3 regions of the Thalassotalea sediminis genome follow, and region 2 is predicted to be linked to each of the others. Evidence: predicted binding sites of a transcription regulator. Region 2 holds the regulator's gene; each other region holds the start of a gene.

Region 1 (4,338 bases), 1.6 Mb from region 2:
GTCGCAAGAATCCTTAGAGTAGGAATATCAACAAAAGAAGTTGAATCATTTATTGATCAAGCGCACCGCGCAGTTGGTGCCGTTAATGGCTCTTATTTTTGTATCGTTTTGTTTGGCTCAGACTCTTCATACCCCCATGGTGTAAAAACACCTAAGAACCTCGAACAAAATGATATGGTTTTAATTGATACCGGCTATCAATTACACGGCTATAACTCTGATATCACAAGGTCATACGTATTTGGCGAAGCAACAGATAAGCAACGAGAAATGTGGCAAGTTGAAAAGAACGCACAAATCGCTGCATTTAATGCCGCACACATAGGTAAACCGTGTGGCGACGTTGATATTGCAGCTCGAGAATACTTAAAAAACCAAGGGCTTGGTCCTGACTATCAAACACCAGGTTGCCCTCACCGCACAGGACATGGCATTGGTTTAGATATTCATGAATGGCCTTATTTAGTTCGCAGTGAACAAACACCATTGGCTCGTGGTATGTGCTTTTCTAATGAACCAATGCTGGTATTCCCTCAAGAGTTCGGTATTCGACTAGAAGATCACTTCTACATGACTGATGAAGGAGCCAAATGGTTTACTGTACCTGCGCATAGTATTGATGATCCATTTGGTTATCAACAAAACGTCATTTAAATAGCAGCTTATCGCAACCTCAATACAACTTGCCGAATAAGTGGAAGGATTTCTAGAATTAAAGTTTGGAGATCTTTCCCGCATTCGTTAGAATCATCTACCACCAATTATCAATAAGTTTTAACATGCACGCTTTTTTAGAATATTTACCGCTTATTGTCTTTTTTATCGCGTGGAAAGTGGCAGGCATTTATTGGGCAACAGGCGCATTAATTGTGGCGTCTGCGATCCATCTTTTATCGTTTGTAGTAAGAAAAAAGCCAATACCAAAACGCCAATGGATTTTTTTCGCATTAATTGCGGTATTCGGTGGTCTCACTATCTTTTTCCAAAATGATGAGTTTTTAAAGTGGAAAGTCACCATTATAAATGGGCTATTTGCTATTGTATTATTTGTTAGTGATAAGTTTTTTAATAAGAATATCATTAAACAATTGATGGGTGAGTCTCTAGAGTTACCTAATAATATTTGGCAAAAATTAAATCTATCTTGGGTCGGCTTTTTTGCCCTTTGTGCAGTGTTAAACATTTACATTGCGTATAATTATTCTCAAGAATTTTGGGTGAATTTTAAGGTTTTTGGCTTGATGGGCATGACCTTTATATTTGCCATTGCAACGGTATTTGCTATTTATAAATATTTACCACAAGAAGAATCAGAAACCCCAGAAGATCCAAAGTAAGAGTTAACATGTATTATTTGATCTATAGTGAAGATGTAGAGAACAGCCTTTCTTTAAGAATGACAGTGAGAGATAAGCATTTAGCACGATTATCTGAATTGCAAAATGAAGGTAGATTGCTCGTTGCTGGCCCTTGTCCAGCCATTGACAGTGAAAACCCAGGAGAGGCAGGTTTCACTGGTTCATTGATAATTGCCAAATTTGAAAACCTTGAAAGTGCAAAAAATTGGGCTGATCAAGACCCCTATATTAAGGCTGGTGTTTATAAAAACGTTACCGTTAAACCATATAAAAAGGTACTTCCAGCGTAATGAAGCAACTAACCATTTATGCTTTTTACATATGTATTAGTTTTGCATGCTTATTTAGCCAAAGTGCAATCGCTGTCAATGAAAAATCAATTGCTGTATGCGAGAAAAACTATAATGCAGTAAGTGAACTATCAATGTGTTTTGATAATGTAAAAACAGCGGTAGATAAAGAAATGCAAACATGGATTAATAACCAAACATTTGTACTTGAAGAATTTGCTATTGTTACAGGCCGAAGAGCAGCCTTAGATATGTTTAAACGCTCTCAACGTAACTTTATTACCTACCGAGAAAATAACTGCCGTTGGCAATATTTACATATATCTCCTGACACAAAAGCAGCTTCTGCTTATAAAAAATGTTATATATTGATGACGAGAGACAGAATTAAAGAGCTAAGCCGTTTAGCTAAATAACCTCGTCATGAAGGGTTATGCATTCAGTTGTGTAACCCAGTAACTTCATATTCCTCACGACAAATGCTTGGTGAAATAACCACTCACAAGCTAAATGCGTTCTACCAATTTACCGCCAAAGATTATTTAAATACAGTCATATCGTTGAGTAATACATAGTCAAAACATTACGATACTCTGTTGCATTAACTTCCCACCTATCTTTTATGCCTGTACAAACATTAAACACCTTTTGTTTATTTTTAATTAAAATTTTGCTTGATTTAAGATAAAAATACATATACTGTTGTTTTATACAGTATATGTACAGGTGAACAGTATGAATAATATCTCTTTAACATCAAAAAACAATAAATCACGTTTTCACTGGCTTAACGTCCAATCAGTCGATGAGAGTCATCAAGCGTCGATGCAATATGTCGAAATTTGTCAGCGTCATGCGTTAGATAAGAAGTGGGTATTGTTAGTAAATCCTGAAGGCGCTTCTTTAACAGCATTAAATGAACTTAAGCACTTAGACACAAGTAAAATACTAAAAGTAAATACCGCAAAAACGCCCGTGAGTTTAGACAATATTAAGTCAGCCCTGCGTAAAGGTAACTGCTCTGCTGTGGTTTTATGTAACCCTTGCTTAAAACAAGAAGAAATAAAAGAATTACAAGAGTATGCGCGATTAGGGAAAACAGAATGTGTCGTTTTAACAAAACAGAATACATTGCATTAAGTGAAAGTATTATTGCAAATATTTATCATCTCCATAAAATGGCAGCCTGTTTGATAGAGTGAGCTCAAAACATGCTTTGTATATGCGGTAGTGGCCTTGATGAAGATGTATGCTGTAAAAGCATTATAGAAAAAAAACGCGTGGCAGTATTTCCAGAACAGTTAATGCGTTCTCGATATTATAGCTATGCACATAATAACGTTGATTACCTCTATGAAACTTATGCAGATCATGCCAAAAGCGCGACGTTAAAAAGCGAAATTGCAGATTGGTGTCAACAAAGTCGTTGGATAAAACTTAATATACATCGAGCTGATGCTGTAGCAATTGATAATGTTAATTGCACTGTTGAAAATGAAAACACAGCACTAAAGTATCCAATAGTGAACTTTACTGCCTACTACATTTATAATGATACCTATTGTCAAATGACCGAACAGTCACGTTTTATTGTTGAAAATGGTCAGTGGCGCTACTACGACGGTGACGTAATTGAGCAAAAAGCATGTGTTAAACTGACGCGCAATACATCATGCCCTTGTGGTAGTGGGAAAAAATACAAGCGTTGCTGTATAGGTTAGTTTAAGCAAAGTTCAAAACAAATATTGCTGGTTACCTCAATGTTATTTTACAGCTGTGGTAATAAGATGTGATAAACACTTAAATGCCTCAAGCCTTTTACCCGTTAAAGGATGACTAAAACTCATTCTAAGATAATGTGTATAATGTCCTGAAACTGAAAATAGTTGACCGGGTGTTAATGTAATACCTTGCTTTTTCGCGTTTAAATACAACTGATAACTATCAACCTCTTTCGGTAATGCTATCCATAAGCTGTTTCCACCTTCAGGGTTTGTATAAGCTATATATTCTGGTAGATAAGAGGTAATCGCTTGAATAAGCTGCTGTTTATGACGAACCAACGCTGAAACTAATTGCTGTAAATGTCGACGATATCCTCCTTCAGCCATGAACATGGCTAATCCTTGTTGATGAGCTTTACTTGAAGCCAAACTAGTCGCTAGCTTCAAACGAATAAGTCTGTCCTGATACTTTCCACCAACAATCCAACCAATACGTAAATCTTTTGATAACGCTTTAGACATTGATCCACACAGTATTACATTACCTGTTTCATCCAATGCCTTTAGTGGGCTTAATGTTCCATTAAACGACATATCTCCATATATATCATCTTCAATGATGGTAAAGTCAAATTTTGTCGCCAAGTTCAGTAACATTTTCTGCTTGTTTAATGGCATGCGTGCGCCTGTTGGTGTAGCAAAACTCGGTGTAACAATACATGCTTTAATTGGCCACTTATTAAGAGCCTGCTCTAGCGCATTTATGTCCATTCCTGTTTCTGCGCAAGAAGGTATTTCAATGATGTTTAAACTTAGCTGCTCAAGTGATTGCAATACCCCGTAAAATGCAGGGCTTTCCACCGCCACATTGTCACCTGGTTTTGTAATGCAGAGTAATGCTAAAAATAAAGCATGTTGGCAACCAGACGTAATACAAAACTGCTCTTCGTTGAGTAAAGCACCACG
Region 2 (4,338 bases):
TTGTTCGTGAGCGTCTAAAATCGCTAAACTTTGTGCCATTGCACTAGAGCTTTTTTTGCTCAGTAATAAGGAGCTAGGTGTGTCAATGCAAATAGTACGTGCGTGTGTCTGGCCATTAATGGTTACATTAGATAATGGATCAGGAAAATTTAACTTTTTGCATGCTTTTTGAAGCGCCAGAAGATCGCTCGCTGAACGATATCTGACAATGTAGAAAACCGGATTCTTGTCGCTATCTTCAACAGGTTTTGTTAAATCATCTGAAACGATACGGCATTTTACCCAAAGAGATATTGGAAATTTTAATAGAAGATAAAAAAAACTTCTCAACGCTAACATCTTGTTTTACTCGCTATTATGTGAATAAGAATTGTAACATTGTTGATGTAAATTGTCTTATTAAACGACAGTAATCAAAAAAGTGCTTTGGTGGTGTACCGTTAACGATATTGCATGCTTGTTACTTGCCAGTGCTCGTCATTTTGCATACTTTCAACGATCTCTGATACATGTTGGTACGCGATGGGTAAAGTGTGGGGAAATAGGACTCGCCTATCATAGATTTCATGTGGTTGTTTAGATAAGTTGAACGTGGATTGCCAATGATGAATTTTAACCATGTAGTCAAAGGTGGTTCTGCTAATTATTGCGACGTCAATGCGCCTGTTTAATAGCATATCGAAAAGTGTTATTTCCATGGTGGTATCAACACGTTTTATTGTTCCTGACTCGACAGCTTGGTTTATTCCTTGATAATAAAAGCCGCGTACACCACCAAATGTTAAGCCGGTTAAAGAAGACGCACTAGTGTATTCAATTGCTGTTGTTTTCAGAGAAACAACTTCATCTCTATCTGTAAATATACGAGAGGTCCATAAGTATTTCTGTTCATTTTGGTCATTAAACCATATTGGGCTTACACCAATAATTATGCCGTTAAAGTTATTACTATTAAGCATTCTCTCAATGCGTTTTCTAGGCACATAGATCAGTTCGAAAACATAGTGTTTACTGTGTTTATTTAAGTATCGAATAAAGTCGTAATAAAGGCCACTCTCTTTCTCCTGACTAATAATGAGCGGCGGTTTCTTATGATAGGTAAATGCTGAAATAAGCTGCTTTTCAGTGCAATAGGCAGAAGAGGCGAAACATAACAGCAATGTGATAGCTAAATACTTCATAGGGAATCTTAAACAGTTCTTTACTTTCAACTATAGTGGTAATGAAAGGAATGTACACTTAACTTACCAATGAATATTTCATATTTGTTAGCTTATTATACAAAATAAACCGCAACGTTTATCATCTTAATGGTATTTGAATAGGCATACGAATACACCTTGCTTATCACCTTCGCAAATCTTTAATCCTCTGCCTGATAAAGTTGAATAGAACATTGAGAAGAGTTCATTTGTAATACATGCTAAGAAAGTAGCAGTGATGTAGTTGCGTTTATTTACAGGCTGTATATACTAACAGTGAAGCTGTCCATATATACAGGGAAAAATTGTGAGTGAGTTTAAACCATTAACAACTAGACAAGAACAGATCTTTGATCTGATCAAAGAAAAAATATCTGAAACAGGGATGCCGCCAACAAGAGCAGAAATTGCAGAGTTTTTTGGTTTTAAATCAGCCAATGCAGCAGAAGAGCATTTAAAAGCGCTTGCTAAGAAAGGTTATATTGAAATGCTGCCGGGCACTTCGCGTGGTATTCGATTAGCTAGTAACTTTATTGTGGAAGAAGGCTTACCCTTGATAGGTAGAGTTGCTGCCGGTGAACCTATTTTAGCGCAAGAGCATGTGGAAGAAAGATATCAAATTGATGGAAATTTATTTCACCCAGCTGCAGATTACCTGTTACGCGTAAATGGTGAAAGTATGAAAGATATCGGTATTTATGATGGTGATTTACTTGCGGTTCATCAAACGACGGACGTGCAAAATGGCCAAGTTGTTGTCGCACGCGTAGAAGATGATGTTACCGTAAAACGCTTAAAACGTGAGGGCAATATTGTTTACTTGCACGCTGAGAACGTAGATTTTTCACCCATAAAAGTTGATTTAGCTAACCAACATTTTAATATTGAAGGGTTGGCTGTAGGGGTAATTAGAGCAGCTGATTGGATGTAATTATTTCAGCAATATTGAGCAGGTATCGTTAACGCTTAAAATGAAATAATACCTGCTTTTCTTTTATTTGATTAAAAAAACACCTTTGAACGCCATATCCCTATCTTTACTTTCCCTAACTCTTGTTAAAAGCTAATAGAAAGAAAAATTTTTGTTTAAAAAACAAACACCCTGTTAACGATGCATTTCAAACTTTTTTAGAGTAAATGCTTAAAATTTATACTGTGCATCTAAGCCTTTCATGGTGCGACTTTCAGTACATTAGAGTTTATACTCGATTGTATTTATTGGTATTTTTACCCATTCCTTTTTCAAATTAAAAATTGACCCAGATCAAATATTAAGTAATTCTAGAACAGAAAGTGAACAACTCTAATAATAAGGCGAGCTTTCACCTGTTTAAAAAATCGCCAGTAAAATAACAATAAAATCACATCAAAAACACGCGCATTGGGATCAAGTAATATTTAAATGCGATGTTTTTGACTTAGAAAGGGTATAAGGAGATGTCGAGTGAAAAGACGTAACCTAGGTTGGCTGTTGTCTGGGGTGCTATTTCCCGGTATGGCTTGGGCTGATTCAAAGTTAAATATGACCCGAGGGGTCACCGAGATAAGCAACGAAGTCTATGGACTACATATGTTTGCTTTATACATTTGTACTGCAATAGGTATTGTGGTTTTTGGTGCGATGATCTGGTCAATGATTTTTCATCGTAAATCAAGAGGAGTAAAACCTGCAACCTTTCATGAAAGCACAAAAGTTGAAATACTGTGGACAGTTATACCTATTATTATTTTGATTGCTATGGCCTGGCCGGCAACGAATACGCTGATAGCCATGGAAAATAACGATGATTCTGATCTCACCATTCAAGTTACAGGTTCACAATGGAAGTGGCATTACAAGTACTTCGACCAAGACATTGAATTCTACTCCGTCTTATCAACGCCTCGTGAACAATACGATAACAGAACTGAACTAGGTGAAGCTAAAAGTGAAAATTACCTCTTAGAGGTTGACAAACATCTTGTTATTCCTGCGAATAAGAAAGTTCGTTTCTTGATAACATCTGATGATGTTATTCATTCTTGGTGGGTACCGGCATTTGCAGTGAAGCAAGATGCAAACCCCGGTTTTATCAATGAAGCATGGACGAATGTACCTGAGCCTGGTATTTACAGAGGTCAATGTGCTGAGTTATGTGGTAAAGACCATGGTTTTATGCCTGTTGTGGTTGAAGTGAAGTCAGAACAAGACTATTTAGCATGGGTTGAAGAGCAAAATCGTTTAAAAGAAGAAGCAAAAGCAGCTGAAGCAGCGTCATTAAATGCATCTTTATCAATGGACGAACTCATGGAGTTAGGTGAATCGACATACATGGCTTATTGTGCTGCTTGTCACCAACCAACAGGTCTAGGTTTACCACCTGCATTTCCTGCGCTAAAAGGTAGCCCAATCGCTTTGGGTGATGTAAGCGCCCACATCGATATTGTATATAACGGTAAGGCTGGTACAGGTATGCAAGGCTATGGCAAACAACTAAGTTTAAAAGAAATTGCCGCTGTAGTTACGTATGAACGAAATGCTTGGGAAAATAATACCGGCGATACTGTTCAAGCGTCAGACGTTCAAGCCGTAGCGAGTGGTTCGTCTTCAAATGATGATGTTGTTGATAAGATGAAAGAGACAGCAACTGAGATGGTCGAAACCGTAGAGGAAATAGCTACGCCCGAAGAAGATTTAACAAAAACTTATACCCTTGATGAAATGATGGAGAAAGGACAACAAGTCTATATGACAAGGTGTGCTGCTTGTCATCAAGAAAATGGTGCAGGTGTACCACCGTCATTTCCATCGTTAGTGGGTAGCCCACTGATTAAAGGAGATGTTACTGCCCACATTGATATGGTTTTTAATGGCAGTAAGAAAAATCCGTCGATGGTTGCCTTTGGTAGCCAATTAACCAAAACAGAAATTGCTGCTGTTGTTACTTATGAGCGAAATGCTTGGGGTAATGATTCTGGTGATCTTGTTCAACCCGCTGATGTTGAATCGGCAAGTGCTAAGTAGGGAGGAAGAATAATGACTACTGATACTATTCACGACTCGCATGAGCACGATCATCATGATCACAAAATGACGGGTATAAAACGTTGGTTATACACTACAAATCATAAAGATATTGGTACCTTATATTTATGG
Region 3 (4,338 bases), 1.3 Mb from region 2:
ATCATTTGACCGCACTAAATTGTTTACCGCTCCGCAAATGAGATTGTTTGGAAACCGCCTACGTGCGATTAGAAATGCAGTAGGAGATGACGTTGATATTATTTTCGAATCACATTCCTTAATGGGGGCAGCTTCAGCCATTCAAATGGGTAAAATAATTGAAGAAGTTGGCTGTATGATGTATGAAGAGCCTGTTAATTACCTTAATAATAAAGTACATAAAAAGGTAGCCGATAAAGTAAACGTGCCTATAGCGGGTGGCGAACGCTTGTATCATCGCTGGGATGTTCGTCCTTACTTTGAAGACCAAAGTATTGATGTGTTGCAACCTGATGTAGGGTTATGTGGTGGCTTTACAGAAGCAAAAAAAGTGTGTGATTATGCTGATACATACGATATTCGTATTCAAGCGCATGTTTGTGGTGGTCCAGTGGCTACAGCTGCGTCATTGCATTTAGAAACGGCAATACCCAACTTTTTAATTCATGAACATCATACATACGCGATTAAACATTGGAATCGCGAATTGTGTATACAGGATCCTCAACCGAAAAATGGTATTTTTAATGTATCTGAAACACCAGGTATCGGTATTGAGCTTAATGATGAAATTGTAAAACGCTCGCCTAATGTTACTGTAAATGCATTGAAAGCGTAGAACGGAATAACTTTTAAGGCTAAAAAAACCGATAATAAATATCGGTTTTTTTTATCGTGCTAATTAACGATAGGGGTGTAAAAGCTTTCTGGTAATTCAAAATCGCCTTGGGCATCTTTTAATTTATTATCTTCAAAGGTCACTATAAACTTTCTATCTTTATTTAACGCCTCACTTCTACCTGACTTAAAACGGTAAACATAATGCCAAACATTATTGTTGAATGTGTCAGTAACAACAGGTGTACCTAATACAAACTTTACTTGTTCTTTGGTCATGCCTAATTGCAATTTATCGATATCTTTCTGTTCAAGGAAGTTCCCTTGTGGAATATCTATCCGGTAAATCCAGCCAGTACAAGCAGACAATCCTAATAAAGCAATTAACGTTAAAATTCGAAACAACATGATGTAATTAGTAACCCTTTTTTTTGTGAGTGGGGATGATAACTAAGCAAGCCCAGAGATACAAAACTTTTTTAAAAACTTAGCGTATTAAATAAAATTAATGCCATTAATGCTTATAAAAGGCAAGTGCAAATGTCATAGTTAATGGCGTTTAGTTATTTACTTTTAACCTGCTAACAATTCTTGGGCGTTTGCTAAACTAGAGTCTGTTATCTGATCACCTGCTAGTAATCGTGCAATTTCTTTGACGCGTGCATTTGTAGATAGTTCCGTGACTTTTGTTTCAGTATGCTCACCATCGGTTAATTTGCTGACAAAAAATTGTTGATGACCTTTACTGGCTACTTGAGGGAGGTGAGTAACACATATTACCTGTGTATTCTGAGCAAGTTGTTTTAACTTACTACCAACCATTGCAGCAGTTGGCCCACTGATACCAACATCTACTTCGTCGAAAATTAAACTAGGCGCGGTAACTTGATGTGACAAGATTACCTGCATTGCTAAGCTAATACGAGAAAGTTCACCACCTGATGCAACTTTGCTCATTGTATCTAGTGACTGTCCTGGGTTTAAGCTAACCAAAAAGTTAATGTCGTCGCTACCTGATGCAGACATTTTCTCAGAGTTTTCATTACTTACAGCAACACAAAACTGTCCATGTTCCATATTTAACTCACGCATACTATCAGTAATTTTTGCGCTTAGTGTTATTGCTGCTTTTTGGCGGGATTCTGTCAGTTTTTGAGCGCTGTCGACATATTGATTTTTAGCAAAATCTATTTCTTGGTGTAACTGATTTAATCTCGACTCATCAGTGGTTATTGCCGACAACTGTTGTTTCAAATCATAATGAAGTTGATGCAGTGCTTCTGGTTGTGTTTGATGTTTTTTAGCGAGCTGTATTGCTGTTGAATATCTTTCTTCAATGGTTTGAAAATATTGAGGATCTAGCTCTAATCGTGCATTGTAATCTTTAAGCTCTTGGCTTGCATCTTCTAGTTGTAACAATGCTTCATTCATTTGATCCATCACAGGTACTAGTGTGGTATCTACACTCGTAATATTGGCTACTTTTTCAATACAAGTTCTTAGCGCATCATTTATATTAAAGGTATCATCGTCGCTTAAAAGATGAATTGCTTGTAAAGAGCTATCAAGTAAATGTTGGCAATTGCTGAATTTTTTATAATCAACTTCTAATTGAGTGAATTCGTTTTCGATCAAGCCGAAGTCGTCAAGTTCACTCACTTGATATTGTAATAACTGTTGCTGTGCTTCTCTGCTTTGTTGCGACGTTTGTAGTTGTGTTAATTCTTGTGTCAAACTTTGCCATTTTTGATAGTGAAATTTAACGTCTTCTAATAAATGTCTATGATTTGCAAAGTCATCGAGCATTTGCTTTTGCGTATGGTTTTTTGTAATTAGTTGATGATCATGTTGGCCATGAATATTAATCAAAAACTGACTGATATCTTTTAGTTGTGTTAGTGGAACAGGTGTTCCGTTTATATAAGATTTTGAACGACCCTCAGCAGATATTACGCGCCGTAAAATGCACTCGTCTTCCGTAGAAAAATCATTGTTTTTTAACCAATTAATCGCTGGTTGATTATCTTCAATATCAAAAGTGGCAACAAGTGACGCTTGTTTACTATTAGGACGAACCACGTTGGTAACGGCTCTATCACCGAGGCATAGCCCTAATGCATCAATGGCAATTGATTTACCTGCACCAGTCTCACCAGTAATTGTAGTCATGCCAGATCGCCATTCGATTTCGAGCGACTTAACAATAGCGAAATTTTGAATTGATAAATGAACAAGCATAGTTGTTAGTTACTGTATAAATCCATAGGTGTTAATTTATACAGTAATCATTAAAGGTGCAAGTTGAAATCGAGATAAATTTTATTTTAGTTATTAACTAACTGAAAATGTTAATAAAGTTTATTACCCCAACTCAACTTTTGTCTGAGTACATTAAAGTAGTCATGATCTAGAGGGTGGATAAGCCTTAATGTATTTACACTTTTTCTAATAATAACTTCATCACCTGGCATAACAGCTAGAATGACATGCCCGTCACAACTTACTTGTAAGCTTTCGTAGTTTTCATTGGCAAGTACAAGTTTAATTTCACTATTTCCATCTACAACAATAGGACGGCTAGTTAACGTATGTGGAAACATTGGAACTAATGATAACGCATTTAAGTTTGGCGTAAGTATAGGTCCACCTGCAGACATCGAGTATGCAGTTGAGCCTGTAGGCGTCGATACAATTAAGCCATCAGAGCGTTGACTAAACATGAAGCTACCATCGATATACACTTCAAACTCAATCATACTTGCAACTTTACCCGCGTGAAGGACTGCTTCGTTTACTGCGCTGTTAGAGCTTTTTAATTTTCCATGACGATAAACTTCAGCTTCAATAATGAATCGCTGCTCTGAATGCGATTTGCCAGCTAATATTTGCTTAAGTGGCTCAATAAGCTCTGTCGGTGCTAAATCAGTTAAAAAACCAAGGTTACCCCTGTTTACACCAATAACGCCAATGTTATAACAAGAAAGTACACGCGCAGCACCAAGCATATAGCCATCTCCGCCAACTACGATAGCTAAATCTGCTTGTTCACCTATTTCAACTAGCGTTCGCTGATGTAGCTCTGTTAACTCAAGTCCAGCTGAAACGGAGCTCTCAACGAGTACTTGATAGCCTTGTTTATATAAAAACTCATATAAGGTTTCAATCGTATGTTTTGCGCCTTTATGCTTAGGCTTGCCTATAAGGCCTATTGTGCTGTAGACAGTTGTCATTATCGTAAGCGTTTAGTCATTGAATAGTAAAAGTTTCGCTGTATTTTAACCGCTTGTAAAGGTTACTTTTTTATAAATCTTTTATATTTAAGCTTGAATCGTAAAGGGAAGCCCCCATAATTACCCAAATCGACTATATTATCCTGTTATATTAAGAATTGTGGAGTTGTTTCATGTCTAATGAATCATCAGAAAATAAAAGTGCAGAGGAATTAGCTGCAGAGAAGATTATCGCAGAAGCGGAAGAGCAAGTTGAAGAACAACATGACCATGCACATGAAGCGATTAGTGCAGAACAAGAGCGTATTAACGAGCTTGAACTTGCTTTAGCGGCAGCGCAATCAACGGTTGCAGATCAAAAAGACTCTGTTATTCGTGCTAAAGCAGAAGTCGATAACGTTCGTCGTCGTAGCGCACAAGATGTTGAAAAAGCACGCAAGTTTGCATTAGA

What was found. The regulator LexA, encoded in region 2, represses DNA repair genes until DNA is damaged. The targets are predictions, from matches to a motif close to TACTGTATNNNNATACAGTA.
Region 1: the regulator LexA is predicted to act here: its motif matches at 2,346-2,365, upstream of QUE09_RS08100 (SulA-like leucine-rich domain-containing protein).
Region 3: the regulator LexA is predicted to act here: its motif matches at 2,922-2,941, upstream of recN (DNA repair protein RecN).

What each region holds. Positions count from the first base shown of each region.
Region 1 is NZ_AP027361.1:1,770,638-1,774,975, reverse strand. It holds gene QUE09_RS08120 (M24 family metallopeptidase) at 1-654, shown strand, start outside; gene QUE09_RS08115 (septation protein A) at 780-1,337, shown strand; gene QUE09_RS08110 (YciI family protein) at 1,346-1,648, shown strand; gene QUE09_RS08105 (lysozyme inhibitor LprI family protein) at 1,648-2,064, shown strand; gene QUE09_RS08100 (SulA-like leucine-rich domain-containing protein) at 2,384-2,788, shown strand; gene QUE09_RS08095 (YchJ family protein) at 2,860-3,369, shown strand; gene QUE09_RS08090 (aminotransferase-like domain-containing protein) at 3,412-4,338, opposite strand, start outside.
Region 2 is NZ_AP027361.1:151,412-155,749, forward strand. It holds gene plsB (glycerol-3-phosphate 1-O-acyltransferase PlsB) at 1-339, opposite strand, end outside; gene QUE09_RS00675 (substrate-binding periplasmic protein) at 441-1,181, opposite strand; gene lexA (transcriptional repressor LexA) at 1,510-2,133, shown strand; gene coxB (cytochrome c oxidase subunit II) at 2,698-4,206, shown strand; gene ctaD (cytochrome c oxidase subunit I) at 4,219-4,338, shown strand, end outside.
Region 3 is NZ_AP027361.1:2,725,819-2,730,156, reverse strand. It holds gene QUE09_RS12585 (mandelate racemase/muconate lactonizing enzyme family protein) at 1-658, shown strand, start outside; gene QUE09_RS12580 (outer membrane protein assembly factor BamE) at 718-1,065, opposite strand; gene recN (DNA repair protein RecN) at 1,231-2,895, opposite strand; gene nadK (NAD(+) kinase) at 3,006-3,887, opposite strand; gene grpE (nucleotide exchange factor GrpE) at 4,061-4,338, shown strand, end outside.